Regions from separate parts of the Sulfurovum sp. TSL6 genome, predicted to be linked through region 2. Evidence: riboswitches for the same ligand, from Rfam matches in the RefSeq annotation. Region 2 holds a riboswitch; the other holds the start of a gene.

Region 1 (15,751 bases), on a different contig from region 2:
TGTGACGATGATCTTTCTTTTGGCGATTAAAATTTTTGACATGTTTTATAAAATAGAACTGATTAAAAAAGTGTTTATCGATCGTAAAGTATCCCCGGAGATAGCACAAATGTTAGAATGGAAAATGCCTCCAATATTTTTTTTGATGGGGGCTGCCTTATATCCTCCGTTATTGTTTTATGCTCTAATATGAATGCATGTGACCAGTCACAGAACCAGATACTGACAAGCAACTAAATTGCAGTGCAAGCGAGGCACTAAATGCCGAGTCGTAATCTGCATAGTGTCAATGTAATCTGTCATGCTTTGCCCAAGAGGCGTCCTTAATGATAATTTCAGCCAAAAAAGATTATAATGCCATAACTACACGTAGCACATCGTATGGCTAACGTACAATCTCCATAATGCATATTCAATACAAGAGGAAATATGAGCGATAATAAAAAATCTTCTAACGGCAATACTGCCAGCAGAAAAAACAGAACACACGTACCGGTAGATGGCTACAAAATAGAAAATCTTCAACAACTCCCACTGACAGAACTTGTAACGATAGCAAAAGAAGTAAAAGTTGAAAATCCCAATGAATTTCAAAGAAAAGATCTTATTTTTGAAATCCTCAAATCTCAAGTGAGCCAGGGAGGATTTATCCTCTATACGGGTATTCTTGAAGTGATGAACGATGGTTTTGGTTTTTTACGTTCTATCGATGGGAACTTTGCCAACTCCAGTAATGACACCTATGTAAGCGGTACTCAGATCAAACGATTTGCACTGAGAAATGGTGATATCGTGACAGGCCAGGTACGTTCGCCTAAAGATCAAGAAAAGTATTATGCATTGCTTAAAATTGAAGCGATCAATTATTTAGCGCCTGAGAAGTCAAAACAGAGACCTCTTTTTGAAAACCTTACACCATTATATGCAAGTGAACAACTCAAGCTTGAGTATAACCCAATGAAAATGACAGGACGTGTACTGGATCTCTTTACCCCTATAGGAAAAGGACAAAGAGCACTTATCGTTGCTCCGCCAAGAACAGGTAAAACAGAACTGCTTAAAGAACTTGCGCATGGTGTTACGTATAATAATCCTGATGCTTCACTGATGGTACTTCTTGTAGATGAAAGACCTGAAGAAGTCACAGACATGCAGCGTTCAGTGAAAGGTGAAGTGTATGCTTCAACTTTTGACCTTCCAGCCCAAAACCATGTTAGAACAGCAGAAATGGTGATAGAAAAAGCCAAAAGACGTGTGGAGATGGGTAAAGATGTTATCATTTTACTTGATTCTATCACAAGACTTGCACGTGCTTACAACACAGTCACACCAAGTTCAGGTAAAGTACTTTCTGGTGGTGTGGATGCCAATGCACTGCATAAACCAAAACGTTTCTTCGGTGCAGCAAGAAACATAGAAGAGGGTGGTTCTTTGACCATCATTGCTACAGCACTGATAGATACAGGTAGCCGTATGGATGAAGTGATCTTTGAAGAGTTTAAAGGTACAGGTAACTCTGAAGTAGTTCTCAGCCGTCACGTTTCTGAAAGACGTATCTATCCTGCGATCGATGTAACGAAATCGGGAACAAGAAAAGAAGAGTTGATGATGGAGCCTGAAACCCTTCAAAAAGTTTGGGCATTGAGAAATGCAATGCAAAACATGGAAGAGGTAGAAGGGCTGAAATTCCTCTTCTCTAAAATGATGAAAACCAAAACAAATGAAGAGTTTCTTTCTATGATGAACGAAGGTGCGTAGGTAACTGCAATGAAAATATCTATATTTTCATCTGAGCCGATAGCTGAAGCTTTAGTGAAAGGAATTGTAGATGGGCTTTGCCTATCTACAAGGAGATAACTATCATGCGTATTGGTGTTTTTGATTCTGGTTTGGGTGGCTTGACCGTTGTTCAGGCAATGACCCAAGTGATCAAAGGTGCTCAGATATTCTATGTGGCAGACACCAAAAATGCGCCTTATGGCGAAAAAACCCCTGAACAAATTCTACAATACTCACTAAATATAACCAAATATCTTGTTAAGACCCATCAGATAGATGCATTGATCTTAGCCTGTAATACGGCTACTTCTTCTGCGATCCAACATTTGCGTGAAACGTATCCTTCGCTGATCATTATAGGTACAGAACCTGGTATCAAACCGGCTATCGAGCAGACGAGAACAGGGAAAATAGGGGTTTTAGCAACACCAGCCACACTACAGGGAGATAAGTATCAGACATTGGCACAAACGCTCTCTTCACAAAAAAGTGTTGACATTTTTGAACAGGCTTGTCCCGGTTTGGTTGAACAGATCGAAAAAGGTGAAATGGATAGTGACGTGACAAAAGGGTTACTTGAAAAATGGCTTGCACCTATGCGTCAGAATAATGTAGATACGATCGTACTGGGATGTACACATTACCCTCTTGTGGGTCAAAGTATTGAAAAGATTATGGCCTGTAATGTGAGTCTGATCCATACGGCTGAAGCTATATCCAAACATTTACTCACATTAGGCACCCAAAAAGGACATCTCAATGAGGGCGACTTACAGGTGCATATTCATACTACGGGTGAGATTCATATGCATGTTGTTGAGAGTCTTATTGGTGCCTATGAAAATATATATTTCATAGACGTTGAAAATAACTAAAGTCCACTATTTAATTTTTCTAGGCTGCTACTTAATTATACATTAGTTAAAGTTATTTCCAATTATATTTTTATGAAAAACGGCTACTATAAACTTATCTATGTTAAAATACATCCACACGGTTTTACTGTATGTAAAAAGCCTAGTTTGTTGTGAAGCAAGTGCAGAAAGTTATGGGACTCAGAAACTTCATATCTGAGTTTGCCAGACTACCAATTTGAGGATAAAAGATGAAAAATTTGTTAGAAAGCTTTGCTATATTTCTTGTTGGACTTTTGTCTATAGGTGTTGTATATTTAATTGTACAGTACAATTCGATCGATGATAAAAATTACGTAGACCCGTTAGACAAGACTGCATATCAAATGCCGACTGATGCAGAATTAGAAGAAGCTGATGATCTTGATCTTGATGATGAAGATATTGATCTAGAGGATGAAGCGTAGATGAGGCGAAAGTAGGACTTACTTTACAGTAGTCCTACCGCTTCTCTTACTTTCGACATTTTGGCATTTGCTATAGCTTTGGCTTTCTTAGCGCCTTGAGCCAAAATGTCATTTACCTCATCCATATGGTTGAGGTAATACTCGCGTTTTTCCCTGGCTTCACCCAGTTCTTCCCAAATCAACTCTTTAAGATACTTTTTGAAGTGCCCATACCCCTCTTTACCGCTTTTATAACGTGCCTGCAGTTCAAGTTTTTGTTCATCATTTAAAAAGAGTGATGCCAATGCATAGATATTGTCTCCCTCATATTCCAATGGTTCACCTAATGGCGTAGAGGATGAGACGATCTTATTACATCTTTTTTGCAGCGGTTTCTCATCCATAAAAAGGTCAATGGCATTCCCATAACTCTTACTCATCTTTTGCCCGTCTATGCCCGGGATCGTAGCAACATCCTCTTGTACAAGATGCTCAGGAAGTGTAAAGATCTCTCCATACTCATTGTTGAATTTTATCGCGATGTCTCTTGTCATTTCAACGTGTTGGATCTGGTCTTTTCCTACAGGGACTTTTTCAGTGTCTAACATCAGTATATCTGCAGCCATAAGTACGGGATAAGAGAAGAGTGCATGATTCGCGGCAATACCTTTAGCTACTTTGTCTTTATAGGAATGTGCACGTTCAAGTAGTCCCATAGGCGTAAACTTAGAAAGTATCCAGTAAAGTTCAAGTACTTCAGGCATATCACTCTGTACCCAGAATGTTGTTTTCTCCGGGTCAATTCCAATGGAAAGGTAGTCAACAGCAGCATCAATAGTGTGTTGTTTCAGTGTGGCTGCATCTTTTGAAGTGGTCAGTGAGTGGTAGTTGGCGATAAATGTAAAAAGTTCATGCTCTTCTTGAAGTTCAACCATAGGTTTCATAGCTCCAAAATAGTTCCCTATATGAAGTTTTCCTGAAGCTTGTATTCCTGTAAGTACACGCATATTGTATCCTAAAATAATTTTAGGAGATTATAGCGAAGTGTTAGTAAAAAACCTATTCATCGTCATCGAACCGTTCACCGCGTTTACGGGCAACGATGTCTAAAGGTACACCTTCAAAGTCAAACTTGCTTCGAAGGAAGTTTGACAGGTAACGTTTGTAGGAAAAGTGTATAAATTCAGGTCTATTGCTTATGAGAGCAATTTTTGGTGGTTTTGTCTCATACTGTGTCGCATACTTGATATTTACTACCGCACCGTTATGTGTAGGTACATGGTGTCTTCTTATGGCTTCACGTATGGTATCGTTAAGTTCAGAAGTAGGGATACGTTGGGTGTATCGCTTATAGATCTCTGTGACTTGGTCAAGTATCTTGTTGACACGCAACCCTGTTTTTGCCGAAATGGTAATAAGCGGTGCATAGTGAAGGAACTTCATTTCATCTCGTATCTCTTCAACCACTTCCTCATAGGTTTTGTCTCCATGTATGTCCCATTTATTCACAACGATAAGACAAGCCAATTTGTATTTCTCTATGAGTCCTGCAACCCTTTCATCAAGCTCTGTCACACCTGCAGTTGCATCGATCATAAGCAGTACCAGGTTTGCTTTTTCCAGCATTTCTGTCGTACGTGTCAGAGCATACTTCTCAATACCTACAATTTTACTTCTTCTTCTGATCCCTGCTGTGTCAACGAAAGTAATTTTATAGTCATTGTATTCTATCATCTCATCAATGGGGTCAATCGTGGTTCCTGCAACATCAGAAACGACTGAACGCTCTTCACCCAACAGTGCATTAAGGAGTGAACTTTTTCCTGTGTTGACACGACCGATTATCGCGACTTTGATCTCATTGTCTATGGTTTCTTCTTTGACACTATTAATATCACGAATGATCTCATCAAAAGGATCTACTTCCGCATCTTCAGTTAATTCAAGTCCTTCAGGTTCTTCTTCGCGAGGAGGGATGAGTGCTTCAAGCCATGCATAGAAGTCATTAAAATAACGGTTATGACTGACTGACATAGGAAAAGTTGCCTCTGCACCAAACTCCAAAAATTCCCAGTAACGCTCTTCTTCTTTGTCATTGTCAATCTTGTTGACAACAAGCGCAAGCGGTTTACCCATGGCCTGAAGTTTGTAAAAGAGTTCTCTGTCTTCTTCAGATGGCAGTGTTTTACCATCTACCATATAGATGATGATATCTGCCATTTCAGCCGCTTTCAGTGAAAAATCGGCTACCTTAGAGAAAAGTTCAGTAGAATAGTCTATTCCTCCTGTATCGATCACTTCAAAGTCACGGTTTTCTGAAATAGTCACGATACGTTTTTTGATATCTCTTGTGGTTCCTGAGATATCAGCAGTGATGGCATCTCTTTGTCTTGCCAAACGGTTGAAGAGTGAACTCTTTCCTACATTTGGACGTCCTAGTATCGCTACTTTTTTAAGTTCTTGCATAAATAGTATTCTTTCTTAATAATTATCGTAATTATAACACATTTTTATCAGGTATCTGTTCCATGTAGATAGACCGTGAAGGAAAGGCAAAACTTGACCCGTTGTCTTCAACGATTTTCATAATTTTCAGATGGATATCTTCACGTATATTTAAATAGCGTTCCCAGTTGGAAGTGCTGGTAAAAGCATAGATAAAGATATTGAGTGAAGAGTCCCCAAAAGATTCAAAATTGACGAGTAAAGCATCTTTTTGAGAGATTTTTTCATGGGTATGCAACATCTCTCTGAGATCTTTTACTATGGCATTCACTTGATCTCTGCTGGTACCGTATGTGAGTCCTACCTGCATTTTGATTCTACGGATACCTCTGCGAGAAAAATTTTCTATAGGGGAATTAGAGACAATTTGGTTAGGAACGGTGATAAGTGACTTTTCAAATGAGCGTATTTTAGTCGTACGCATCCCTATGTCTTCCACTGTACCTTCCACACCTCCTACTTTGATCCATTCGCCGATACGAATAGATTTATCTGCAAGCAGGGCAAAAGAGCCAAACATATTTGACGCGGTATCTTTAGCAGCGAGGGCAAAAGCAAGACCTCCAAGTCCGAGTGAAGCAACTAGTGCGGTGACATTGATCCCCCATACTTGAAGCATCGCACCGAGTCCCATAGCAGCTATAAGGAATATGACTATTTTAAGTATGAAATTACCCATCTCTTCGGCAAGATCAGGATTAAATTTTTCTGTAGCATGATGGAACACGCTACGTAAAGACTCCAGAACAGAAATAATTGCCCAAAAGATCGTATAGACAACCAGTGTATTGAGAATATTTTTGATCCATTCGGTCTCTTTGAAAATAAGTACGAAAAAGAGATGTGCTCCTATCAGTATAAAAGCAAAACTCACAGGTCTTTTCAGTGCAGATATAACCTTGTCATCATGGTATGTGGCTGTTACTTTGGAGACTTTTTGCAGGGTACCCATCACAATAAGCGTGAAAAGTTTTCGCAAAAGTAAAAAGAGTAAGAAGACTACTATGGCAGCAATAAGGTTGGCTAAGGGGATATCTAAAAAGGTATTTGCCAAAATAGGATATTTTTCATAGATAGGTATCAGCAGTGACTGTACGGTACCCTCAAGATTCATCGAGAGACCATCTATCACATTTAATTCAATTGTTGTATTCAGGTCACTTGTATTCACTTCGTTTGTTTGCATTTTTATGTTATCCTTCACTTTTTCTACAGGTAATTATAGTAAAAATTGATATAAGTTGAGATAGAAAAGGATTGATGTGTTAAGAAGAATTTTTATAATGAGCGGTTTATTTTTACTTTTAGGAAGTTTTGCTTCAGCTAAAATGACACAATTGGACTATAGAGCTACCTTTGGGATATTTGGTACTGTAGGAACCATTGAAAACAGACTGACGCAAAACGCTAAAACCTATGAGATTGATACAAAAGTCACCTTAGCGGGATTGGCTAAAGTACTTATGGGTGGACAAACGGAACATTATGTTTCAAAAGGACATATGAGAAATGGACTCATGGTCAGTGATTTTTACCAGATGACAAGTAAGAAGAGAAATAAAAGAGTCATTAAAGAGTATCATATAGACCACAAAAAGAAGTATGTCACAAAAAGAGTGAGAAAATGGCGTAAAGAAAAATTGGTAGAAGACCGTACTGAAAAACTTAAATTTTATGCCAAAGATGACTTGTTGACACTGTACTTTAACCTAGGTAATGCTGTGAAGCAGAAGCCAAAAGGCAGAACATACTTGTTTAAATCGGTGGGTCTTGAAAAACAAAATGGTGAAGTACAGATCACTATACCTGATGATGTGCAAGTGACAGACTATAAAAAAGATCTAGGTCAAGATGCAAAGATCTATGCGAAGGCGTTCATCCATCAAAAAAATTTCAGAAAGAAAAAAGGTGATATCCTGCTTGCTGTTGCAAAAGACGGCTTTATCCATAAATCGGTGATCAAAGATATACTTTTTTATGGGGATGCAAAGCTGACAAGGATCAAATAGCACTAGCGTGTAAAACAAAGTCGATCACTTTTTGATCTGACATTTCACAAGGTTTCAACATCCCGCCTTTCATCGTAGGATAGTAGTTTCCGCTGACAATGTCATTCCCGCCTAACTCTTCTGCATAAATTTTGAGAAGTTTGCCATCTAACAATGTCTCTTTTCTTAGTAAATACCGTTTACCAAGGTAGCGTATATCATTGGCCCCATTGGGAAGCGCTAAAAGTTTTGTATAAAATTCTGTATGGTTCATAAATGTATTATGCTACACTTTCACAAAATTAGCAAATGCCGTTTTGCCTAGGCAAAAAACTTCTATTAGAAAAATGAGGATAAATGATTGAAGAAAATGATTAAAAATATGGATAGAGGTATCCTTTTGATGTTATTGGCTTCACTGAGCTTCGCACTTATGGGTGGTTTTGCCAAGGTTGTGAGTCAGGTTTTGCCCCCAGTAGAAGTAACATTTTTTAGAAATATTTTTGGTGTTGTTCTTGTAGGACTGGCTATCTATAGAGTACCGTTGAAACAAACAGGCGGAAAGTTCTTCTTACTTATTTTCCGGGGTTCTATGGGATTTGCAGCGCTTTTGGCATATTTTTATATCATGGCATATATTCCTTTGGGTGAAGCAGTGACGTATAACAAAACCTCACCGATATTTGTGGCGATATTTGCCTATCTATTTTTAAATGAAAAATTGCACAAGAGTGCTTTATTGGCTATCATTATAGGATTTATAGGGATTGTTCTGGTGGCACAACCTCAGGGGGGAACCTTTGATAAATATGACATTCTGGGTATTTTTTCAGGTATAGGTGCAGCGCTGGCGTATACTTCTATACGGGAACTTAGAAAGTACTATGATACACGTGCCATTGTGATGTCATTTATGGGGGTAGGAACTGCAGCACCACTGGTATTAATGCTGATCACTCCGTATGTCAATGTCTCAGAAGAATTTGACTGGATGTTTGCAGAATTTGTCATGCCATCGGGTATAGAGTGGGTCTACGTGATTGCAGTCGGTATCTTTGCTACTATCTCTCAGCTTTTGATGACCAAAGCGTATGAACTGACAAAGGCAGGTATCGTTGGTACCATTAGTTACAGTAATATTGTCTTTGCAGTAGTGATCGGTATCATGTTGGGAGACCCCATTCCTGATATTTGGACAGTTTTGGGTATAATCTTGGTAATATTATCAGGGCTTCTCGTAGCTCTGCCAAAAGGACTAAAATGATTTTAATCGCTGGACCTTGTGTTCTGGAGAGTCGTGACACTGTGATGCGTATAGCAGAATCTTTAGGGAAGTACCATGATGACTGTACTAAAGATTTTTATTTTAAAGCAAGTTTTGACAAAGCCAATCGTACCAGTCTCGACTCTTTTAGAGGTCCGGGACTGGATGAAGGGCTTAAAATGCTTCAAGAGGTCAAAGAGCAGTTTGGCTATAAGATCTTAACGGATGTCCATGACTACACACAACCAGCAGCAGCAGCTGAGGTAGCAGATGTCCTTCAAATTCCAGCATTTTTATGTCGTCAGACTGACCTGCTTGTGGCAGCTGCAAAAACATCTGCGGTAGTGAACATTAAAAAAGGACAGTTCCTGGCACCAGCTGCAATGGAACACTCTGTAGGAAAAGTGCTTAAAACCCGAGGGTTCGATGGTGAGGTCAGTTATGAAAATGCCAAGAAATATAACGTATGGCTCACCGAGAGGGGTACAACATTTGGATATGGTAATCTTGTCGTAGACATGCGTGGTCTTAAAACGATGCGTGAGTTTGCTCCGGTAGTATTTGATGCAACACACTCTGTACAGATGCCTGCATCTGGCGGAGCAAGTTCAGGTGGAGACTCTTCATTTGTACCCTATCTTTCACGTGCAGCAGCAGCAGTAGGTGTAGACGGTTTCTTTTTTGAAACACACTTTGATCCGAGTATTGCTTTAAGTGATGGCCCTAATATGATAGAGTTAAGCAAGTTAGATGCATTAATCCAACAGATCGATGAGATCCGAACGATCGTCGAATAAACAAAAATTTAAATACTAAATTAAAGGAATAACATGAAAATTGTAGAAGGTCAATTATCCGTAGATAAGAGTAAAAAAGTAGCGATCATCAATGCAAGATTTAACCACTTCATTACAGACAGACTGGTAGAAGGGGCAAAGGATGCTTATGCAAGACATGGCGGAAATGCAGATGATCTGGATCTTATCTTGGTGCCGGGTGCATTTGAAATACCATTCGCATTGGACAAAGCATTGGCTTCTGGAAAATATGACGCAGTATGTTGTTTAGGTGCAGTGATCCGTGGTGCAACACCTCACTTTGACTATGTATCCGCAGAAGCAACCAAAGGTGTGGCATCAGTAACACTAAAACATGGTAAACCGGCAACATTCGGTGTACTTACCGTAGACAGTATTGAACAAGCTATAGAAAGAGCGGGTACCAAAGCAGGAAACAAAGGTGCTGAAGCGATGGTAGGCCTTATTGAACTCATCAACCTATACAGTGAGCTTGACTAATGGCTACTAGACATCAGGCACGTACTGCTGTAGTGGGACTACTTTATGCTTATGACTTAGGGAATGAGAACATAAGTAAGTTTTCAGATGAAATTTTGGAAGAGGGTAAGATTCGAAATAAACAAAAAGCTTTTTCAGATACACTTTTCCAGGGCACTATAGAAAATCTTGAAATGCTGGATGCTAAAATTAAAGAACATTTGAAAGATTGGGATTATGAGGGTATTGGTAAAGTAGAAAAAGCGATCATGAGACTGGGAGCCTATGAGATCCTTGTTGCAAAAACAGATAAAGCCATTATCATCAATGAAGCAGTTGAATTGGCAAAAGAACTTGCAGATGAAAAGTCACCACAGTTTATCAATGGTGTTCTAGATGCATTGGATAAAGAGAAATAAAAAATGATGTGCGTTAAAACGCAATCTGAGTGAGGTACCAAATGACGATTCGTACTAATTCTACAAATAAACGTATGAGTGTGGATGAAGCCGTAGAGCTTATTGAAAAGGCTGATCTGAAAACCCTTGGAAAGATGGCACTTGCACGTAAGAAAGAGATGCATCCCAAAGGTGTTACTACCTTTGTTGTGGATAGAAATATCAACTATACGAACATTTGTTGGGTGGATTGTAAGTTTTGTGCTTTTTATACGCATGAGAAAAAAGAAGATGCGTACATTCTGAGTTTTGATGAGATAGACCAAAAGATAGATGAACTCCTGGCTATAGGTGGAACACAGATACTCTTTCAAGGAGGTGTGCACCCTAAACTGCAGATAGAGTGGTATGAAGATCTGGTTGAACATATCTCAAAGAAATACCCTCAAGTCACGATACACGGTTTTTCATCTATCGAGATAGATTACATTGCCAACCGTTCAAAGATAAGTATCTCCGAAGTCTTACGCAGATTGAAGGCAAAAGGACTCAGTTCAATTCCCGGTGCAGGTGCAGAGATACTTTCAGACAGGGTACGTGACATCATAGCACCTAAAAAACACGATAAGGACACATGGCTGGATGTGCACCGTCAAGCGCATAAGCTTGGGATCAAGTCAACAGCTACGATGATGTACGGTACGGTGGAGACAACACGTGAGATAGTGGAGCATTGGGATTATGTACGTCAGCTTCAGGATGAAACCGGAGGGTTTAGAGCATTTATCATGTGGTCTTATCAAAGTGACCATACACAGCTAAAAAGAGAGTTACCAACGATCACTAAGACTTCTTCAAATCTCTATCTTCGTTATTTGGCTGTAGCCAGACTCTTTTTGGACAATGTTCCCAATATACAGAGTTCATGGGTGACGCAGGGTTCTTACATAGGACAAATGGCACTTCTTTTTGGCGCGAATGATCTGGGTTCAACGATGATGGAAGAAAACGTCGTTTCAGCAGCTGGAGCTAAGAATGAGATGAATCAAGAAGAGATGATCAAGCTCATTAGAGATGTGGGGGAGAACCCTGCAAAACGTAATACTGCGTATGAGATATTAGAACGTTACTATTAATAGGACGTTTTTTAATCAAAGCTCAAAAAACTACGTTAACACTGGGGTGCACCTAAAGGTATTTCCTTCGGGCACTTCAGCAGTCGGCTCATGTGACTGGTCACATTTATTTCTACATCGGAGTAAATAAAAACCCAAAGGTTTTATATGAAGAAAATTATTTTATTATTGATAGCAGTACAAGGAGTATTGATGGCAGCATTCGTTCACGAGATAGAGATTAAAGAGAGTAAGGTACCCGTTGTATTTGAGCAAGAGAAGTATCTTCCTATCGTATCGATGCAACTGGTCTTTAAAAATGCAGGACATTTGAGTAATACCAAAGATGGTTTAGCCGATATGTCTGCAAGGCTGATGAATGAAGGTACATCGAAAGAAGGAAGTGTAGGATTCGCTACCAAACTTGATGCACATGCAGTAGATATCGGTGCACATGTAGGACGTGAGAGTTTTATGATAGAGGTTTCTTCATTAAAAAGTGAATTTCCTTATGCAGTAGAGCGTTTGGAGGAACTTTTAAAAGATCCAAATTACACGCAAGAAGCATTGGCTCAAATTAAACATCAAAAGATAGGTTGGCTGACACAAAAGAAGAGTGACTTTGATTATATAGCAGGTACTTCTTTGAGAGCGACACTTTTTAAAGAAAGCGTTTTAGCCAGACCGTATGACGGTACGATTGAGAGTATAGAGAGTATCTCACTGGAAGATATTCAAACATTTATCTCTACACATGTAGGGTACAACAATGCCATAGGTGTTGTGGGCGGTGATATTACTTTGGATGAAGCAGAAGGATATCTGACAAAACTTCTTGCAGTGTTACCAAAAGTTGAAGAGAAAGAAGTGAAACGTATTCAAGCTTCAGATAAAAAAGAAGTTGTACTCATCGATGAAGATACACAACAGGCATATATCTATTTTGGTGCCCCCTTTAACTACAGTTATAAAGAAAAAGACCAGTACCTCGCAAAGATCGCAGAGTATCTTCTTGGAGGTGCCGGGTTTGGTTCCCGTCTGATGGAAGAGATACGTGTAAAACGCGGACTCACCTATGGTGTCTACTCCTCATTCAGACGTACAAAACCGGTTTCTTATTTGAGTGGTTACATGCAAACAAAGCTCAGTACACAAGATGAGGCAAAAGATCTGATACAAGAAGTGGTAGACACTTTTGTCAAAGAGGGGATCACCCAAAAAGAGCTTGACGATACGAAGAAGTTTTTACTCGGTTCTGAGCCTCTGCGTATAGAAACACTTTCGCAAAGACTGCATAGGGCTTATAATGATTATTATTATGGAAGACCACTTGATTTTACTAAAGCGCAGTTAAAAAAGATCGAGTCTGTTACACTTGATGAGGTCAATGCCTTTATTAAAGCACATACAGAGCTGTCAGATATTACTTTCAGTATTGTCACAAAAAAGGAAGCTTCTTCTACTAAATAATATGCACTTCTAGGGCATTTCCTCGCTATACTCATCGCATGATCTGAATTGTCATACTTAAAAGCATGACAATTTGACATATTATTTCTTTTGTCTTTAAAACTTTTTGTATAATCATTAAAACAAAAGGGAAATAGTATAGAGATGGAAGAAGCAAAACAACTCTTTAAAAAGCTTAAGATTCACTCTTTGCTTGACTTAGCACTCATCATTCCTACTTCATATAATGATACAACACTCTCAACTACTCTGGAACTAGGTAAAGTCAATACCCTTGAAGCCAAAGTAGTTGATTCAAGTATTTACGGGGGGAAGCTGCGTGTCACGTTTAACCTCACAAAATCAGGAAGACGACTCTCTTCTACTTTTTTTAGGGTGACGCCTTACCACCATAAACTTTTTGAAGTAGGCTCAAGCCATGTGATACAAGGCAGGCTGGAAGAGTATAAAGGCTACTTGCAAATGTCACAGCCCAAGTCCATCAAAACAATAGGTAAAATAACACCTAAGTACAAAACCGTACTCAAAGAGAGTGAGATATCTTCTTTGATAGAGTGTTATATCAATGAACAAAATCTATATAATGAAGGTTTGGACAGCAGAGAAGTCTCAACCCTGATGCATATACATTTTCCAAAAAGTATGGAAGAGGTGTATGATGGCACAACATTTAAGCCGGACTTTGTCACTGTACTAAAGTTTGTTGAAGCCTACAATCATCTAAAAAAATTACGGGGTAAAAGGGCAGATTTTCCTGCACACAGAGCACTAACCGGGAGTATAGAACCTTTTGTTGATCATTTGCCTTTTACGCTGACACAAGAACAGAAAAAGGTCATAGCACAGATACGATCAGACTTGGCAAGAGAAGACAAAGCAGCCAAACGAATGGTCGTTGGTGATGTGGGTTCTGGTAAAACGATGGTGATACTTGCCTCAGTGATGATAGCGCTGCCGCATATAAGTATTTTGATGGCACCTACCTCACTGCTTGCACTGCAACTCTATGAAGAGGCATGTAAACATTTGCCCGAACATGTCAAAGTGGCACTGGTCATGCAAGGCAAAGATCAGGGAGATTATAGAACTGCAGATTTTATTATAGGTACGCATGCGCTTCTTTTCAAAGAAGATCTACCCCAGGCCTCTTTGGTCATGGTGGATGAACAGCATCGTTTTGGAACCAAACAGAGACAGAGTCTGGAAGCCTTGGTAAGTGCAGATGAGAAAAAACCGCATTTTATACAGTTCTCTGCTACCCCTATACCAAGAACACAAGCGATGATGGAGTCTGAACTTCTTGATGTCAGTCTCATTACCACCACGCCTTTTGAACGTGAAGTATTGACTCAGACCATCAGTAAACAAGATTTTCCCAACCTTTTGACACATATCAAAGAAGAGATAGCACAAGAGCATCAGGTGCTCATCATTTACCCCTTGGTAGAGGAGAGCAGTGAAGTACCCTATCAGTCTCTGGAAGAGAGTAGAGGATTTTGGGAAGAGAAGTTTGAGAATGTCTATGTTACACATGGAAAAGATAAACAAAAAGAGGATGTGTTACTTGAATTCAGGGAAAAAGGAAACATACTTTTAGCAACCACAGTGGTTGAAGTGGGAATCTCCTTGCCGAAGCTTACACTGATCGTTATAGTTGGTGCAGAACGGCTTGGACTTGCTACACTGCATCAACTCAGGGGTAGAGTAGGCCGTAACGGTTTAAAGAGCTGGTGTTATCTCTACTCTAACAGTACAGAGAACTTCAGACTGGAACAATTTTCCCAAACAACCAATGGCTTTGATATCGCGAAACTGGATCTGAAGTTTCGAGACAGTGGTGATATACTAGATGGTAGTATACAGAGTGGGCAAAGGTTTAAATGGTTAGATATGGCTGAAGATGAAGAGGTGGTTCTCAGGGCTAAAAATAGATTGGGAAGTGTGAATATGAATGGTTAAGATTTAAAGTGACACCAGTGTCATGATCCGGTTGCTGACAAGTAACTAAATTACAGTGCATGCGAGGCATTAAATGCGAGTCGTAAGCCAAGTAAGCGTTAGCGTAGGCAAGATGGGCTTTGCCCATTTGCCTTTCTATTAATAGAGTCCGAATCTCCCATCCGCTCTTTTATACATGACTCTCATCAACCCCTCATTGTCATTAAATACAATAAATTGTCTTTTTTTCTCAGCTTGAAGTGCTTCTATCGCTTCATCAAAATCAATTGGCTTGTGAAGCTCTAAGTCCATTGGGACAATCTCTACTTCCTCTGTGGTTAATTCACTGACAGCTTCAGCTTCTTCTCCCAAATCCCTAAAACTCATAACTTTATGATCTTTTATTTTATCGGCATGTCTTCTAAGTGATTTTTTCACTCTTTCTATAGCAAGGTCCATGGCAGCATACACATCTTTATCCACTTGGGTGATAACGATCGTGTTTTTATCTTTAAGGTTAATAATGAACTCTGTGACAAAGCCTTTTTTCCCATTCTTCTCACTTGCAGAGATAACTGTACTGGCAGATATAATGTCTAAATGATATTTCTCTAAACTATCTATGGCTGCTTCAGCATATGCCTTTATAGGCTCAGTCAGTTCGAAATGTCTTCCCGTTATACTTTTGTTCATAATATATCCTTAATATTAAAGTAT
Region 2 (15,751 bases):
TTTGATACACGAATTACTACAAACTGCATTGTCTGGGCAGGTAAAAGATCTAAAATTATCATAGGTGATAATGTGCTTATTGGACCGGGTGTACAGCTTCATGCATCAAATCACGGATATGGACTTGGTAAAGGACCTATGACTTACCAGGAGAGAGTGGAAAAAGATATCATACTTGGGAATGATGTTTGGATCGGAGGAAACAGTGTTATTACTGCAGGTGTTAGCTTGGCGGATGGTATTATTGTGGCGGCAGGTTCAACAGTAACCAAAAGTTTTGATGAAAAAAATATCATCATTGGTGGGGTACCCGCAAAGAAAATTGCACAAAGGAACTAAAATGAATGTATTGACATTTGATATAGAAGACTGGTTCCATATTTTGGATAATCCATCAACAAAAACTGAAAAACAATGGATACAACTTGAATGTAGAATCCACCAGAATCTGGATAGAATTTTAGATATTTTGGAAAAACACAATCAAAAAGCCACTTTTTTCTGTATAGGATGGGTAGCGAGAAGATATCCTACAATTGTTAAAAAGATTGATAATTACGGGCATGAGATTGGTAGTCATTCAGACATGCATCAGCTCGCTTATGAATTCAATAGAGAAGAGTTTAGAGAGGATCTTGAACAATCGATCAAATCTATTGAAGATGTAGTTGGCAAAAAGGTAAGGGCATATAGAGCCCCTGGTTTTTCTCTCAAGCATCGAAATACCTGGATGCTTGAAGAGCTTAGTAAGCATGGTGTCGAAATAGACTGTTCGGTATTCCCTGCAAGAAGAGCACATGGTGGTTTTAAAGAATTTGGTCATGCAGAACCGGCATATGTTGAAATAGATGGTGCCAGAATTAAAGAGTTTCCTATCAATCTTTACTCGATATTTGGAAAAAATATTATTTTTTCCGGTGGTGGTTATTTCAGACTGATCCCATACCCACTTATTAAATTCTTCATGAAAAAATCTGATTATGTCATGGTCTATCTTCATCCAAGAGATTTTGATTATGATCAGCCAATGATAGAAGGGCTTTCAGCATTTAGAAGATTTAAATCTTATGTGGGATTAAAAAGCACCTCAAATAAACTTGACAGATTACTTAATGACTTTGACTTTATGGATTTGAAAGAAGCAAATGAATGCATTGATTGGGGAAAAGTTAAAACGATTAAATTAGATAGGAATCTCTAAAATAATGCCAAATAATAAAATATTATCAGGCTATTGTGCCTTAAATATTTGCAATAATGTCATTTATGCGGCTAAAGGTTACAAAATATTTAAAAGTTTTGATGGCGGAAAGTCATGGGAAATTGATGGTAAGATAGAAGATCTTAAGTATAGTTTGATTGCTAATACAAGTAGGTTGTTGGCAAGACTATTTCGGACAGAAATTACATATCTTCTTATACTGCAGGATGGAAGTAGGGTAGCCATAGGTAAAAAGGGTATTTTTGTTGCTCAAAAAAATGAAAAAATCTATAGAAAAACTTTTAATGTAAGCAGAGGAACACGACCTTTGAATATGTGTGAGGACAGTAAAGGATACCTCTATTTTGGAGAATATCTTAGTAACCCTGATAGAGAAGAAGTACATATTTTCAAGTCAATAGATTCGGGAAAAACTTGGACGATATGCCATACTTTCCCTAAAAGTACTATACGACATGTGCATGGTATATTCTATGACAAATATGAGGATTTGTTGTGGTTTGCGACAGGTGATTTAGATGGTGAATGTATCATTGGTTATACTAATGATAGTTTTGAAACAGTAAAAATTTTTAAACATGGAGGGCAGAAGTATCGGGCAGTTCAGTTATTGTTTTTTAAAGATTTTATCATTTATGGGACTGATACTGAATATGACAAAAACTATATTTACAGGTTAGATAGAAAGAATGGGAAAGAGCATTGTCTGCAGGAGCTTCAGGGGTCAGTCCTCTCATCTGTTAATTCAGATGAATATGCTGCCATATCTACAGCAGTAGAGCCATCTGAAGTGAATCATGACATATACTCATATATTTGGTTTAGTAATGATGGATATCAATGGAAAGAACTCTATAAAGGGAAAAAAGATTCATTAAATCCGAAATATTTCCAATATGGAAGATTTAAATTTCCCATCGGAGCGATTAACAATGAAGAGATATTGTTTTCAGGCCATGCATTGGAAAGGTTGGATAATAAAACAATTATTTATTCTTTAACATTGTCAGGCATTTTAAAGCACTAATTCTTAGTATAAGTGCTATCTTTTTAATTAATACTTTATCTGGGCTTTCTATATTATAACATCATTGTATTTGTGTTTTATCTTGTTCTAAATTATTATGATTTCTTTTTTGAAACATTAATAAATGCACGTTTCTTAAGTAGATATGAACGAATAAGTCAATTGTCATGTTCCTTAAATCTTAGTATAAGGATATATAAAATTACAGTATCATATATTTTCTCTTTTGTAGTGAACAAAGAAAAACTGATTATCATGTGCCTTATCTTTAATCATTTAGTTCGAAAAATTGTATTTATTATTAAAATTTAGAAACCATAAAAAGTCAATGATACAAAACACAATTAATTCTCTTGAGGGGGAGAGGGTACTCTTTCCTATGAATCTTAATTAATATTCATAGGGTTTTAATTAAATTTTTGAAGTTAAAAATTATTGATGTAATAGAGTCAGCTCTGAAAATCAATAATTTAACCCCAAAATTTTATATTAAGTCTCAAATAAAGACAGTAGGTGTTAATTATTTATTGATGCGTTTATGAGTGTAATGGCTCTTGGACTGTTCGTAAATTTATCAGTTGTAAATACATAATCGGTAGTTCCTATAGCATAATTATTATTAGGTGAATATGTTCCCCCTGAGTTGCCTTCCAATATAATGTTTGTAGGAGAATTAATTATGTTATTGTCAGTCCACACTGTGCCACTTGAATTATACCAAAATCTGGCATATGCTGTTCCATTGGCATTTACTATAGTGTTGAAGCGCATATCTATATTGTTTGCTCCAGCTATACTTAGGGAATAATACGAGCCAGTCATACCATCAACTGCTCCACATTCATATAGCAAGTTATTTTTCATTTCACCATCATAAATGGCATAATCGGCAAACAAAGAGTCACCACCACTAATACCTACATTTGAGTCAAATATTACATTGTTGTTAAGTATTATATTACCGATTCCGTAATGATAACCAACAGCAGCACCGAAGTCACTTAAGTAACTACCTGATGAATTATCTGATTTTCTATACCCCCACATGTGGTTGTTTGTAATGATAATAGGGTTTTGTGCATTTAAAGAGCCTATTTTTAAATCTATTGCATTTTCAGCAAAAGCATAAGTTCCACTAGGAGTATAGTTACCATTTCCATCAGTATATATAGAAGAGTCTATGTAGATATGATTATTATCAATAATTGTACCTTCAACATTCGCCGTAACCTCTGGTGTCATGGGAATAACAGTCTGTATACCATCGTTTGAATTTACTATCTCATTGTTAATTATTTTAGTATTTTTAATAGAAAATACTGTTGAGCTCCAATCTTTAAAAGATATGGTTGGATTATCGAGTAAACGTCCTGCATGTGTCATATTCTGAAATCTACAGTTCTGTATCGTATTATTATTCGCATCTCTTTTTAACTGTACTGAAGTAATTATTTCATGGGTAAAAGCTCTATTAAGAATATTATATGATGAAGTCGCGTTAAACAAAAATGAACTTATAAGATTATTTTCGATAGCTGCAGCTCTATCCACTATCCAGTAATTCGCACCATTAAAAGTAAGTGCATAGTTTGCTACTTGTGTACTAAGTAGTTTTCCTGGATGCAAGTCATTTCCGTTGTTAAGAATGATATAGCGTCTCTTTTCAGATGTACCACTTGCAGTCAAGTTAATATTTCCAAGTGATCTATAGTCCCCAGGAGAGACACAAAAAATTCTTTTACTGCTATTATTTATTGTACTCCAGTCAGTATTACTTGTGATAAACTGTACTTCTGGATTATTTGCATCACATGCAGGTAGGGTTATTGGTTCCAGATATTCACTAGAAGTACTCGCATCCGAAGTTGGCTGTTCGTACGGTGTTGTTTCTGTTACAACAGGAGTTAATTTGCTTCCTTCTAATGTAAAATCTGCCATAAGCATTGTAAGTGAGGTAAACGAGAGTAAAAGTATTTTTTTCATAATTCAATCCTTTCTTTAATTAAATTTTATAGGCAATATTGCCTGCAGCATCTACTATTATTTTACCAGAATATGTGGCATAAGTATTTTTATCGTAGTCATATACTTGTAATGTGAACATTTCTCCAGGTATTACTTCAATTTCAAATTCACCATTCTCATTAGTAGAAAGATCGGTTCTGATCCAGTTGTCACTAATAGCATCCACTCTTAGGTTTGGTACCGCTTTCTTATCAGTATCGATGATACGATCAGTATATATAGTGTAATCGGTGTAATAATCTTCTGTTTCTATAGATGAATTTCCACTTCCTCCTCCACATCCAGTGAATAAAGTTACAAGCATCACCATAAAGATGCTCAGTGTTTTTTTGTATAAGTACATTTGTATTACCTTTTTCTTTATAAATATGATAAAAGTGTGTTGTGAAACATTTGAGAATGTACTTCTCTAAAACGGAGCATATAGGCAGCCCGGCCATCTCATTCATTGAGGTCCTAAGCTTTCCGTCCTTGTTTCACAACAAGTTTGGCTTTTTCCAGTGGTCAAATTCTAGTATAAGAGTATTACTACAGTATTACTTGCTTGTTTTATAATTATAAGCTAGAGTTATCAACTATTTCACCTGGAGCTACAGCAGCTATCAAACCATTGTATGCAGCACTGTATTTATCAGTGTAGTGATATGATTCTAATGTGAACGCATGACCTGGTATTACTTCAATTTCAAACATACCGTTCTCATCGGTACTAAGATCGGTACTGATCCAGTTGTCACCAACAGCATGTACCCTTAGGTTTTTGACAGGTGTTCCATCTGGGTAGAGGATACGATCTGTATAGATACCCGAGGCTTCTTCGATAGGTTGGTTGAGACTCCAGGTCCCTGGGTGGGAAACGGTACCTTCGTATGTTCCATCTGCCAGACGAGTCGCATAACCTTCTTCTATCCACATTCCTTGTGCATAATCATAGTACCAAAGTGGGATAATGTTTTCTGTTGCCCCTGTAGCTTCAAATATTAAAGTCATATCTTCAGATACACTTATTGGATTGCCAGCTTCATCTTGCAGATCCACTACCATAAAACCGTAAGAGACGAAAGGAACGATGCTCCCATAACTGTCTTGCCCTTTATATTCTCCAGGGAATGTTATGTCGGTACTTTTTTCTGTACTGGTACGATAAGATAATCCAGTAGTGACCTGTCCAATATATGGACTTCCATCATGATTGATATAAATACCGGAAGGTATATCGATATGGGCTCCAGTAACTACAATTTGGCTGTCATACGTCCAGTGGCTAATATATTTATCCATTTCAACAACTGTGTAATTTGGGGATGCAGCATCTATTTGAATGATCGTACTGTTTTTATAGTAACCGTCGGCATTAAACGTGACAACTGCTTTATCAGTTGCAGCTATATTCGTTAGTATATAATCACCTTGAGCATCAGTTGTTGTTATGCAGCCACCTATATTGACTTGAATACCTACTAATCCTACTCCAGTATCTTTATCCGTAATATGACCTTCAATTTTTGCATCACCTTCTAGACAGAGAGCTTGAGTCTCTTCAGCGATTGGTTCAGTTGGCACTGGTTCAGTTACGATTGGTTCAGTTGGCACTGGTTCAGTTACGATTGGTTCAGTTGGCACTGGTTCAGTTACGATTGGTTCAGTTGGCACTGGTTCAGTTACGATTGGATCAGTTGGAACAGGATCTGTTACGATAGGGTCAGTTACAACTGGATCTGTCACAATTGGATCTGTCGGAACGGGATCAGTTACGATCGGTTGTGTACTTGCAAGTGTTGTAAATGTGTTATCATTACTTACAATCAGTCTACCTCTCTCATCTTCGGAGACTGTTCTATAGTGATATTCTGTATTGGCCTGTAAATTTGATAAGGTAACAGTGCCTTCTTCTTGTACTGCAACTACTGAACCATACTTATTACTTGTACCATACTCTACTAATTTTGTAGTATATCCATAAGGATTCCACTCGATGGTAGCAGAATCTTCTGTAGCTGTGACAATGATATCAATCTTCACTACTTTTGCTATTGAGGTTGTAGTGATATCTGTTGAAGTTGAATCCGTTGAAGTACTTGTTCCTCCACCGCCACAACCTACAAGTAAAGTTGCACATGAGAGTATGAGTACGTTTTGTTTGATATTGTTAAGTCTAAACATTGTTTAAAATTTCCTTCTTTTATGGACGTGGTGTTGTGAAGAAAATTAGTTATGAAGAAATAGAAAGGATGTTTCTATGAAGAACGGTTTAGACCACTATAATATATAGCATTACTTTGTATTTAACAAAGGCAACTAGGCTATCTCATTATTATTTATGAGACCCTTGGCTTTCCGTCCCTACTTCACAATAGGTTTGGCTTTTCTCACTAACTTGATGGGAATTATATTAAAAGAGTGTTACCTCAATATTACCCATATGCCTGAATTTTTATTAAGATTAGGATTATAAACTTTATATAAAAGTTATAATTTATTTAAAACTATCGTTTGAGATACGATGTATCTAAATAAATGCAACCCAGCTATCTTTTTTTCAAAAGACCTGAAGCTTTCCGTCCCTGCTTCACAACAGGTTTGGCCCAATACTTTTATTACTATAAATTATGATAAAATAATATCTTAAGTCATAGTCATAGTGCAATAATACATAATTAAACTGAAAAAAATATAAAATGATAATATATCTATCTTGATATTTATGATCAATTTATTTGATGAAATACGATATTAAACTTTTTGTTTTGATGAGATTTAAGTTGAGAGGTAGTGATATCTAGAAGAATTAAAATACGGATCAGCTCATAGAGCTGATCCGTATTGGATGTTTATTTTAGGAAAAGAAGAGATTATTTGATAAATTTTCTTCTAAAGAAGTGCTAGAAAAGTCCCAATGCTATCATCAATAAAAACATTATATCAAAGTGTTTACTGTCAGGACTGCATGTAAAACCACCATTGCTAGTAATTTCACGACTTTCAAGAGAAAAAGAGACCAAAAGTATTCAGCACTTGTTGCACTAGGATTTACTCTGATATATTTATGAAATTTCATGTATACAATAAAATACTATATTTTGTAGTATCTACAAATTATAGTATTATAACTATAGCAGAAGATGGAATAATGTAAAGGATTTATTTATGGAGATTTCATTATTAAATAGTATTTTTTTAATTTCTTTAGCAGGTATGTTGATACTCATGATTTTTGCTAAGAAGGTAGGGTTGATTGATATTCCAAATGAAAGAAGTGTACACAAAAAACCTATACCAAGAGGTGCGGGTATTTCTTTTATTCTGGCTGTATTTATTACACTGTTTCTATTTGATCTTGAGTATTTAAAAACATACTATTATATTTATGCAGCTATTGCTGTAGTCTTTATAGCAGGGGTGTGGGATGATTTGAAAAATATTTCACCGATAATAAAATTTATCTTTATCTTTTTTTCTTCAATCATATTATATCTTCATGATGTTGCTATATTTTCATTGGGAACTTATTTTGGTTATGAAATGATCTTACCAGTTTGGTTGGTCTTCCCTTTTACTTTTTTTGCTATAGCAGGGTATACCAATGCCTTGAATTTAATGGATGGATTAGATGGTTTGGCCGCATCTATCTCTATCGTGATACTTGTTACTTTTTTGGCAATAGGTTTAGAATATCATGACGAGTTCATCATTTCATTATCGTCATTTTTTATCGTAACACTTCTCGCATTTTTGTTGTTTAATTGGAACCCTGCAAAAGTATTTATGGGTGATAGCGGTTCACTCTCATTAGGAATGGTGATAGCGATTTTAGGTATACACTCGGCGCAGTACATTACGCCTGTATCTATTTTGTTTATTGTTGCATTACCTATATTAGATACTTTTATCGTAATGATACGACGTATGCGACGTCATAGATCACCATTCCATGCAGATAAAAATCACATGCACCATTTTTTGTTTAATGTTAAAGGAGATATCCGCTATACAGTCATAATCTTGGCTATGATGCAAATGATATTTTCGATTATAGGATATCAGGTAAGTCAAGCAAGTGATTTTCTTTCTTTGCTTCTATTTATATTGTTGTTTTCTATATACTTAAATTTATTTGATCAGCGGCTAAAACGACGTCATTGAGAATATAAGTGATACTGATAAATGTTGTTTAAATAATTATTCGGGCTTCTTTTAGTATTTTCATTTACCATCTATACCGTAAAAGGTATGAAGGACGTTATTTAATTCATAAAAAGGCTACGGTAATGGGATTTCAAAATCAGAACTTAAGATTTAGGAAATCTATTTAAAATTCTTTCTAAAAAACTCTATAATTTTATTTTTTTTCTGACTTTCATCACTTGTACCATATCCATATCCATATCCATACCCATAGCCATATGAGCCTGAAGATGCATCTACGGAATTGATCACTAAACCTATATGTTTAAGATCATGTTTTTCTACTAGACTATTTAAGTCTGTAACAAATGATTTCTTCGCATAATTCTCACGAAAAACAATGAGATTTAGATCGGCATATTGCATGAGATGCATCGTGTCTGTTACTAGACCTAGTGGAGCACTGTCTATAAAGATATAATCATATTCCTCTTTTAACGTATCCATTAATTCATTTAATTTATCGGTAAGAATAAGTTCTGAGGGATTAGGCGGAACAGGACCGGAGGAAATAATGTCTAAATTTTTATATTCACTTGACTGAATAATATCTTCAATCCTGCTTTTCCCACTCAAATAGGTACTCATACCAGTATTATTACGTACATTAAAATAATGATGAAGTGTAGGCTTTCTTAAGTCTAGATTGACAACTATGGTTTTTAAATCTGCCATTTGAAAAATTGCACCTAAATTCGCTACAGTAGTACTTTTCCCTTCTCCAGAAATTGTTGAAGTTACTAAAACAACATTAGCTTGGTTTTCTTTCCGGGCAAATTGTAAATTTGTACGTAAGTTTCGATAACTCTCTGCAAAAGGTGACCTTGTATCTTTGAAGACTTCAAGTTGAATCACTTTTTGTGTTAATGTAGGAAGAATACCATAAATTGGTAATGTAGTCAGGTTTTCGATATCATTTTTATTTTGGATCTTGTTATTCATAAAATTACGTAAAAAGGCTTGAATAACACCTAGTATTATACCAAGAAAAAGAAATACAATTAGAAAAAGAGCTCGTTTTGGAGCAATAGGCTTCCAACTGCTATATGCACGGTCTATAATCCTATAGTCTGAGAGTATTGCCACTTTAAGCATTTCATTTTCAGATTTTTTTCTAAGAAGATATTTATAGGTTTCTGCATTTACTTCATAGTTTCTCTGTAGATTAATGAGAATTCTCTCTTGTGTTGGAAGTGATTCAATGTTTTTATCATAAGATCTTTTTAATTTTGCAAGATTTCTATTTCTATGTAACATACTTGACTTTAAATTTTGAACATTTAATATAAGTTTTTTTATAATATATTTGATCTGTTTTCGCACGGCAATTAACCCAGGATGTTTAGAAGAATACTCCGCCCGTAATCCTTCTTCTTTAATCTGCGCTTCTTGTAGCTTGGTAATAAGAGCTAGTGTAGATGGATCATTCAATTCCATCAACAGTGGAGCCATTGCATCAAGATTTTCACCTTTTTTTATAAAGGCAAGAAGGTTTTTCATTAACATTTCTTTGAGTTCATTTTGTGAGACTTCAATATCAATCTTACTTAATTCCTCAATATATGTTGCACCCTGTAATTTCGGATCAATCGCTTTATTTTCTATTCTGTAGTTTTCCAATTTTTTTTCAGAATCATCTAGTTTCCTTTTTATTTCTTTGAGCTGTTCATCAATAAAGTCTATGATTCTGTCATTGCCTTTGGTTTTCTCAGCTACACTTTGAAGTATGAAACTTTCAGCAAGCTCATTAACATAGGTATCCGCTCTTACACGAATAGTATCAGCATAAGTAATATTTATTAATGGTGCATCTTGATTGATTTGGGTAATCATAAGATTATTTTTTATACTTTCATATATTCCTCTGTTATTACTGTTGAGGATAACATAAATAGGTTGGTCTATCGTATATTTTTTTTCAACTGTTAATTCAAAATAGGCATTTTTGATAGGTTCACCATAAGGAAGTATTTGTTGATCATCCAACTCAATAATTTCTTTGTCAAATAGTAAATGTAACATTTTATTTTTCAAGGTATTATCGACTTGAAGATGATAGCCATCTTTTACAGGGATGACTTTAAGTTGATGCCCTAGAATTTTTGTATTAAAAATAGTCACATTTTTTACTTTTATCGGAACATTGCTATAAATTTCAACTTGTTTAAACCCTTTATCTACAAAATATCGTGTATGAAAGTTTACTTTATTGAGTACAGGATTATTGACATGAAAAGTTTTTAAGATCTCTATATCTTTATTTACATTTGAACTACCAAAAGCAGTGAAGGCTTGACCTAAAAAGTCGCTACCAGGTACATTGCCACCTTGTGTTCCACCGGCAACGGATTTGACTTCAATGACAGCTGATGAACTGTAAATATTAGGCTTGAAATAAAGTTTAGTAGCAGCCATTATCACTGTTAAGAATGTAATAATTAAAATCGACCATTTGTAATATAGAAAAGTGTCAAATATTTCCCTTAAATCAAATTCATTCTCATTATGCATTTGATCACTTCTCTTTATATCGGTCTGCTGCATCTATTATCTTCTCTAATTAATCATTTAAGTATTTAACCTGAACAGCTGGTTGTATGATATTTCCTATGAGTTGTAGTCCTGGATTAGTTTCACTGATACCAACATTGATAGATTTTATATCATTTGGAGCTACATAAACTATGTCGTTAGGATAGATCATTAGGTTGGCTAATTTGATGGAGTTTGTACCTGTTAGGTCAACAGTCTCTGTATAGACTTTATTGTATCTATTTTTCAAAATAACGATCGCATGTCTGTTAGCAGAATCTGTCAAGTCACCTGCTTTAGCTAACAATTGTAAAAGTGTAGTTTTCTCATTAAATAGCATAACTTCACCAGGTTTACGTACTTCTCCTAGAATGTAGGCTCTTTTGTTTAGCACTTCCAAATAGAGTTCTGCATCTTCAAGAAAAGCAGAATAGGCTTTTTCTATCTTTTGTTGTGCTGCTCTTTGAGAAAGTCCGGCAACATGTACATTTTTAACAAGTGGTAGTCTCACATACCCATTTGCATCAACTAATACACCTGTGGTATCTTGTCTTTGACTCGCAGCACTTGTTGTACCAAGTTCAGGATGATTGTACATTGTAATAGAAATCCTATCATGTGGTTGGATCTTATATTCATATTTGGCAACACTGGTTAAGTCAATTACCTGTTTTTCCGCATTTGGTTCACTTATATTTGTTTCGTGGAATAAAACAAAATCCTCTTTAGTTGTACACCCTGCCAATGCAAGAGCCACACTTAGATACAATAATATACGTTTCATGATATACCCCTTTTTTTTAATATATTTTGAGTATATCAAAAATAGAATTAACTTACAATGGTTTTTAAACTTATTTATAACTATTAATACTAATTATGGTTAACTCTTTGTTTAAATTGATACATCATAATGGAAGCGGCAACTCCTACGTTAAAGCTCTTCACACCTTCTGTCATCTCTATGGTGACCACTTCATCACACTGATCCAATATGTCATCTGACAAGCCTGAACCTTCATGACCCATAAGCAGTACCCATTTATCTACGACTTTGACAGAGGCAAGAGGTGTGGAGTCATGCGTGACCTCTGCGGCATAGATGCGGTAGCCATTTTCTTTGAGTGTCATGATAGTCTCATGTATATCATCATATAAATGTGTTTTGAGCATACTGATATGTCCCATGGAGACTCTAAGTGCCCGTCTGGAGTAGGGGTGTGGTCCATGTGCAGGCAATAGGTATGAGTTTATGCCTATTGCAGCAGCAGAGCGTGCGATGGAGCCTATATTTTGTGTAGAACTTATCTCATCTAGCATAATGATTTGGTCATCAAGTTCATCCAGTGGTGTTGGTTCCGGACGTGTGCCATGCATCATTACATTATGGTGTATCTTGTGCCCTACAATCTCTTGCATCAGGGCTTTGCTTGCGACAAAAAGTTGAGGAATATTTTTCTCTTTGATAAGATGTGAGTAAGTATCATAATACTCTTGTGTAGCCAGGATACTTCTGACACGGATATCTGTCTCTAGAAGCAAGTTTACTACTTTGGGGCTGTCAGCTACAAAGCTGTTGTCAGAGGTAAAAGCATTGTCTCTGAACTGATGGTAAATGTTGAGTTCTGGTAAGTGTATGTCATTAATCGTTATAAAATTCATCATGTATTGTACTCTAAAGGGTGTGAAATCTACGATTACTTTACTGTAATTGGTTATAATGTAAAAGATTTAACTCATATTATCATTACTATAAGGAATAGAGATGAAGAAACTATTTATAGGTGTATGCCTTATGACAGCATCATTGATGGCAGAGTTAACGCAAGTGTGGGCAACACCTCAGTTTGCTGAAAAAAATATAAAGATCATCGATATTCGTACTCCTGCAGAGTGGAGAGAAACAGGGATCGTAAAAGGTTCTTATACCATTATGTTTTTTGATGAAAAAGGCAATTTCAATGTTGAGACTTTTTTGAAACAATTAGATATGGTTGTTAAGAAAGATGAGCCCTTTGCACTCATATGTAGAGTAGGCAGTCGTACGGGTATTGTTTCTGAATTTTTATCAGACAGGCTAGGCTATAAGGTCACTAACCTCAAAGGTGGCATTATGAAGATGATACATGAAGGCTATAAAACAGTACCATATCAACCATAATTTCATCCAACTTGATTGACATTGACTAAACTTTTCTGATATAATTTTTTAAAATAAAGAAAACCATTATTTTAGGAATACTATGTCAAAAAGTTTATATGAAACGCTCGGTGTCAGTGAAAACGCTTCTGCCGACGAAATTAAAAAATCTTATAGAAAACTCGCAAGAAAATACCACCCGGATATTAACAAAGAAGAGAGTGCTGTAGAGAAGTTCAAAGAGATCAATGCAGCCTATGAAGTACTCTCAGATCCAGAGAAGAAAGCGCAATATGACCAATTTGGTGATCAAATGTTCGGGGGACAGAATTTCCATGATTTTGCACAGAGACAAGGCGGAGGTGTTGACCTCGATGAGATACTCAGACAAATGTTCGGTGGAGGCGGTGGTGGCTTCGGTGGCGGTTTTGGTGGAGCGCAAGGCGGTTTTGGCGGGTTTGGTGCTCCTGACCTCGATATGCAAGCACGTATCACCGTACCTTTTATGGTGGCGATCAATGGCGGTAAACACAATGTTTCTGCCAATGGTCAGAATTTTGACATTAAGATCCCGGCAGGCATTAAAAGCGGTGAAACCATGCGTGTACGCGGTAAAGGTAAACAATACCAAGGACATGTAGGAGACCTTCTTATACAGGTAGAAGTTGCAGCTTCGGATGAGTATGAAAGAAAAGGTGATAACCTCTATAAAACATTTGATGTTCCTTTGAAAGAAGCACTTTTTGGAGGTAAGATCGCCATAGATACACCAGAAAAAGAGGTTTCACTCAAAGTACCTAAGAATACGAAGAATGGTCAGAAATTCAGGCTAAAAGGTAAAGGTGTCGCTGACAGAAAAACAGCATTAAAAGGTGACTTGTATCTTGTTGCCAATGTGGTTTTACCTGATGTAGAGACATTGGATGATGAACTAAAAGCGATGATCGAAGCAAAACTCTAAAGGATTTTATATGCATAGTTATGACGAACCCGTGTACCTAATCTCTGTAGTAGCTACCATGTTAGACATACATCCCCAAACATTGAGACAGTATGAACGTGAAGGTTTGGTTGAACCTTCACGTACTCAGGGGCGCATGCGTCTTTATTCGCAGCGTGATATTGAACGTATGAAACTCATTTTACGATTAACACGTCAAATGGGTGTGAACCTTGCGGGGGTTGATATTGTTCTGCAGCTTAAAGAACAGATAGATGAAATGCAAAAAGAGATAGACCAATTACGTGAAGAACTGAGTAAAGTAAACCGTCATGGTTCTGTACATTCAAGCAAAGCATTGGTTACGAAAAGTTCATATGATATTATAATTTTTGAGGATTAAGATAAAAGTCATACTTATATAATAAATATCAAAATTATTATATAATAGATGTATGAAGCATCAAAAATATTATACTTTTCTTCAGAAACAAATTCTTGTAATGGTTGGGCTTTCCCTTATACCAGGGCTTGTTTATGTCATAGTTGGTTGGATTTTTAATATTGCTGGTCCCGCATTAGTATGGTATGGTATATTGTTATGTACTTCATATTATGGGTGGAGACTTTATAAAGAATTTGCTACACATAAAATGGATGAAGACCATTTAAGAAAATGGTATAGAAAACTTACATGGTTCATGTATGTCATTTTTTCTTCCTGGTCATTGATATTTGTGATGTATGTCGGACATGATGAGTATCATTTACATTATATAGCCATTTTTACACAGTTGGGTGCTTCTGTTGTAGCATCAACCCTGCTTATTTCTGATAAAAAATTATTTGTCCCTATTTTAGTTACTTTGATGTTGCCTTTGACCATCTATTTTGCACTTATCGATACATGGTATGGATACGTTTTGTCCATTTTTTCTCTTATATTTTTGTCTGTGTTATTGTATGCCTCCTATAATACAAATCAATTACTTCAGAAGAATTATTCCCAAGCCCAACATGACATCTTGACGGGGCTCTATAACCGACGGTATTTTATGGAGTATATGGAGTCTTTGAATGAAAGATTGGCAGTGAACCATAAAACTGCATGTATATTCCTGATAGATCTGGATCATTTTAAAACCATTAATGACTCGCTGGGACACGATATTGGCGATAAGTTATTGATAGACGTCTCCGAACGTCTTAAACGGTATGTAAAAGATACACATATGGTGGCACGTTTAGGTGGTGATGAGTTTATCCTGATAAGCAAAGAGTTAAATGAAGACGAATTTAATAGGGATCCTGCATGTAGTTTTGCAGAGGGATTGCTAAATGTCATTCGAAAACCTTATATTATTGATGGTCATCATCTTCATATCAGTGCAAGCATTGGAGTACATAAAATTGACCCTTCATTTATGTATAGTTCAAATTTTATTAGAGAAGTAGATATAGCTATGTATGAAGCAAAGGCCCAAGGACGAGATGGGGTTATAGTATTTAATAAAGATCTTGCACAGAGGGTTGAAAGACATCTTCTTATAGAACAGAAACTTCATTATGCATTAAAAGAAAATAAAATAGATGTATTTTATCAGCCGCAGTTTGATAAAGATGAAAAACTTGTAGGTTGTGAATCCCTCATCAGATGGTATGATTATGAGTTAGGTGTAG

The links. A riboswitch is a leader RNA that binds a small molecule or an ion and turns the genes downstream of it on or off. The one in region 2 is predicted to bind cyclic di-GMP.
Positions count from the first base shown of each region.
Region 1: linked by a shared signal. The riboswitch ahead of LDM93_RS06740 (hypothetical protein) and the one ahead of LDM93_RS04875 (fibronectin type III domain-containing protein) in region 2 are both predicted to bind cyclic di-GMP.

Region 1 is NZ_BPFJ01000002.1:338,289-354,039, reverse strand. It holds gene LDM93_RS06755 (hypothetical protein) at 1-193, shown strand, start outside; gene rho (transcription termination factor Rho) at 430-1,758, shown strand; gene murI (glutamate racemase) at 1,863-2,654, shown strand; cyclic di-GMP riboswitch class I at 2,785-2,871, shown strand; gene LDM93_RS06740 (hypothetical protein) at 2,885-3,100, shown strand; gene trpS (tryptophan--tRNA ligase) at 3,124-4,086, opposite strand; gene der (ribosome biogenesis GTPase Der) at 4,139-5,545, opposite strand; gene LDM93_RS06725 (mechanosensitive ion channel family protein) at 5,577-6,770, opposite strand; gene LDM93_RS06720 (DUF3108 domain-containing protein) at 6,868-7,593, shown strand; gene LDM93_RS06715 (hypothetical protein) at 7,586-7,846, opposite strand; gene LDM93_RS06710 (DMT family transporter) at 7,943-8,836, shown strand; gene kdsA (3-deoxy-8-phosphooctulonate synthase) at 8,833-9,633, shown strand; gene ribH (6,7-dimethyl-8-ribityllumazine synthase) at 9,667-10,134, shown strand; gene nusB (transcription antitermination factor NusB) at 10,134-10,532, shown strand; gene LDM93_RS06690 (dehypoxanthine futalosine cyclase) at 10,574-11,647, shown strand; gene LDM93_RS06685 (pitrilysin family protein) at 11,840-13,096, shown strand; gene recG (ATP-dependent DNA helicase RecG) at 13,241-15,055, shown strand; gene hpf (ribosome hibernation-promoting factor, HPF/YfiA family) at 15,194-15,727, opposite strand.
Region 2 is NZ_BPFJ01000001.1:990,900-1,006,650, reverse strand. It holds gene LDM93_RS04900 (acyltransferase) at 1-339, shown strand, start outside; gene LDM93_RS04895 (polysaccharide deacetylase family protein) at 341-1,201, shown strand; gene LDM93_RS04890 (hypothetical protein) at 1,206-2,249, shown strand; gene LDM93_RS04885 (hypothetical protein) at 2,766-4,232, opposite strand; gene LDM93_RS04880 (hypothetical protein) at 4,252-4,617, opposite strand; cyclic di-GMP riboswitch class I at 4,698-4,776, opposite strand; gene LDM93_RS04875 (fibronectin type III domain-containing protein) at 4,830-6,437, opposite strand; cyclic di-GMP riboswitch class I at 6,565-6,648, opposite strand; cyclic di-GMP riboswitch class I at 6,790-6,869, opposite strand; gene LDM93_RS04870 (glycosyltransferase family 4 protein) at 7,422-8,417, shown strand; gene LDM93_RS04865 (polysaccharide biosynthesis tyrosine autokinase) at 8,580-11,003, opposite strand; gene LDM93_RS04860 (polysaccharide biosynthesis/export family protein) at 11,020-11,775, opposite strand; gene LDM93_RS04855 (RNA methyltransferase) at 11,865-12,656, opposite strand; gene LDM93_RS04850 (rhodanese-like domain-containing protein) at 12,757-13,152, shown strand; gene LDM93_RS04845 (DnaJ C-terminal domain-containing protein) at 13,235-14,092, shown strand; gene LDM93_RS04840 (heat shock protein transcriptional repressor HspR) at 14,103-14,474, shown strand; gene LDM93_RS04835 (EAL domain-containing protein) at 14,527-15,751, shown strand, end outside.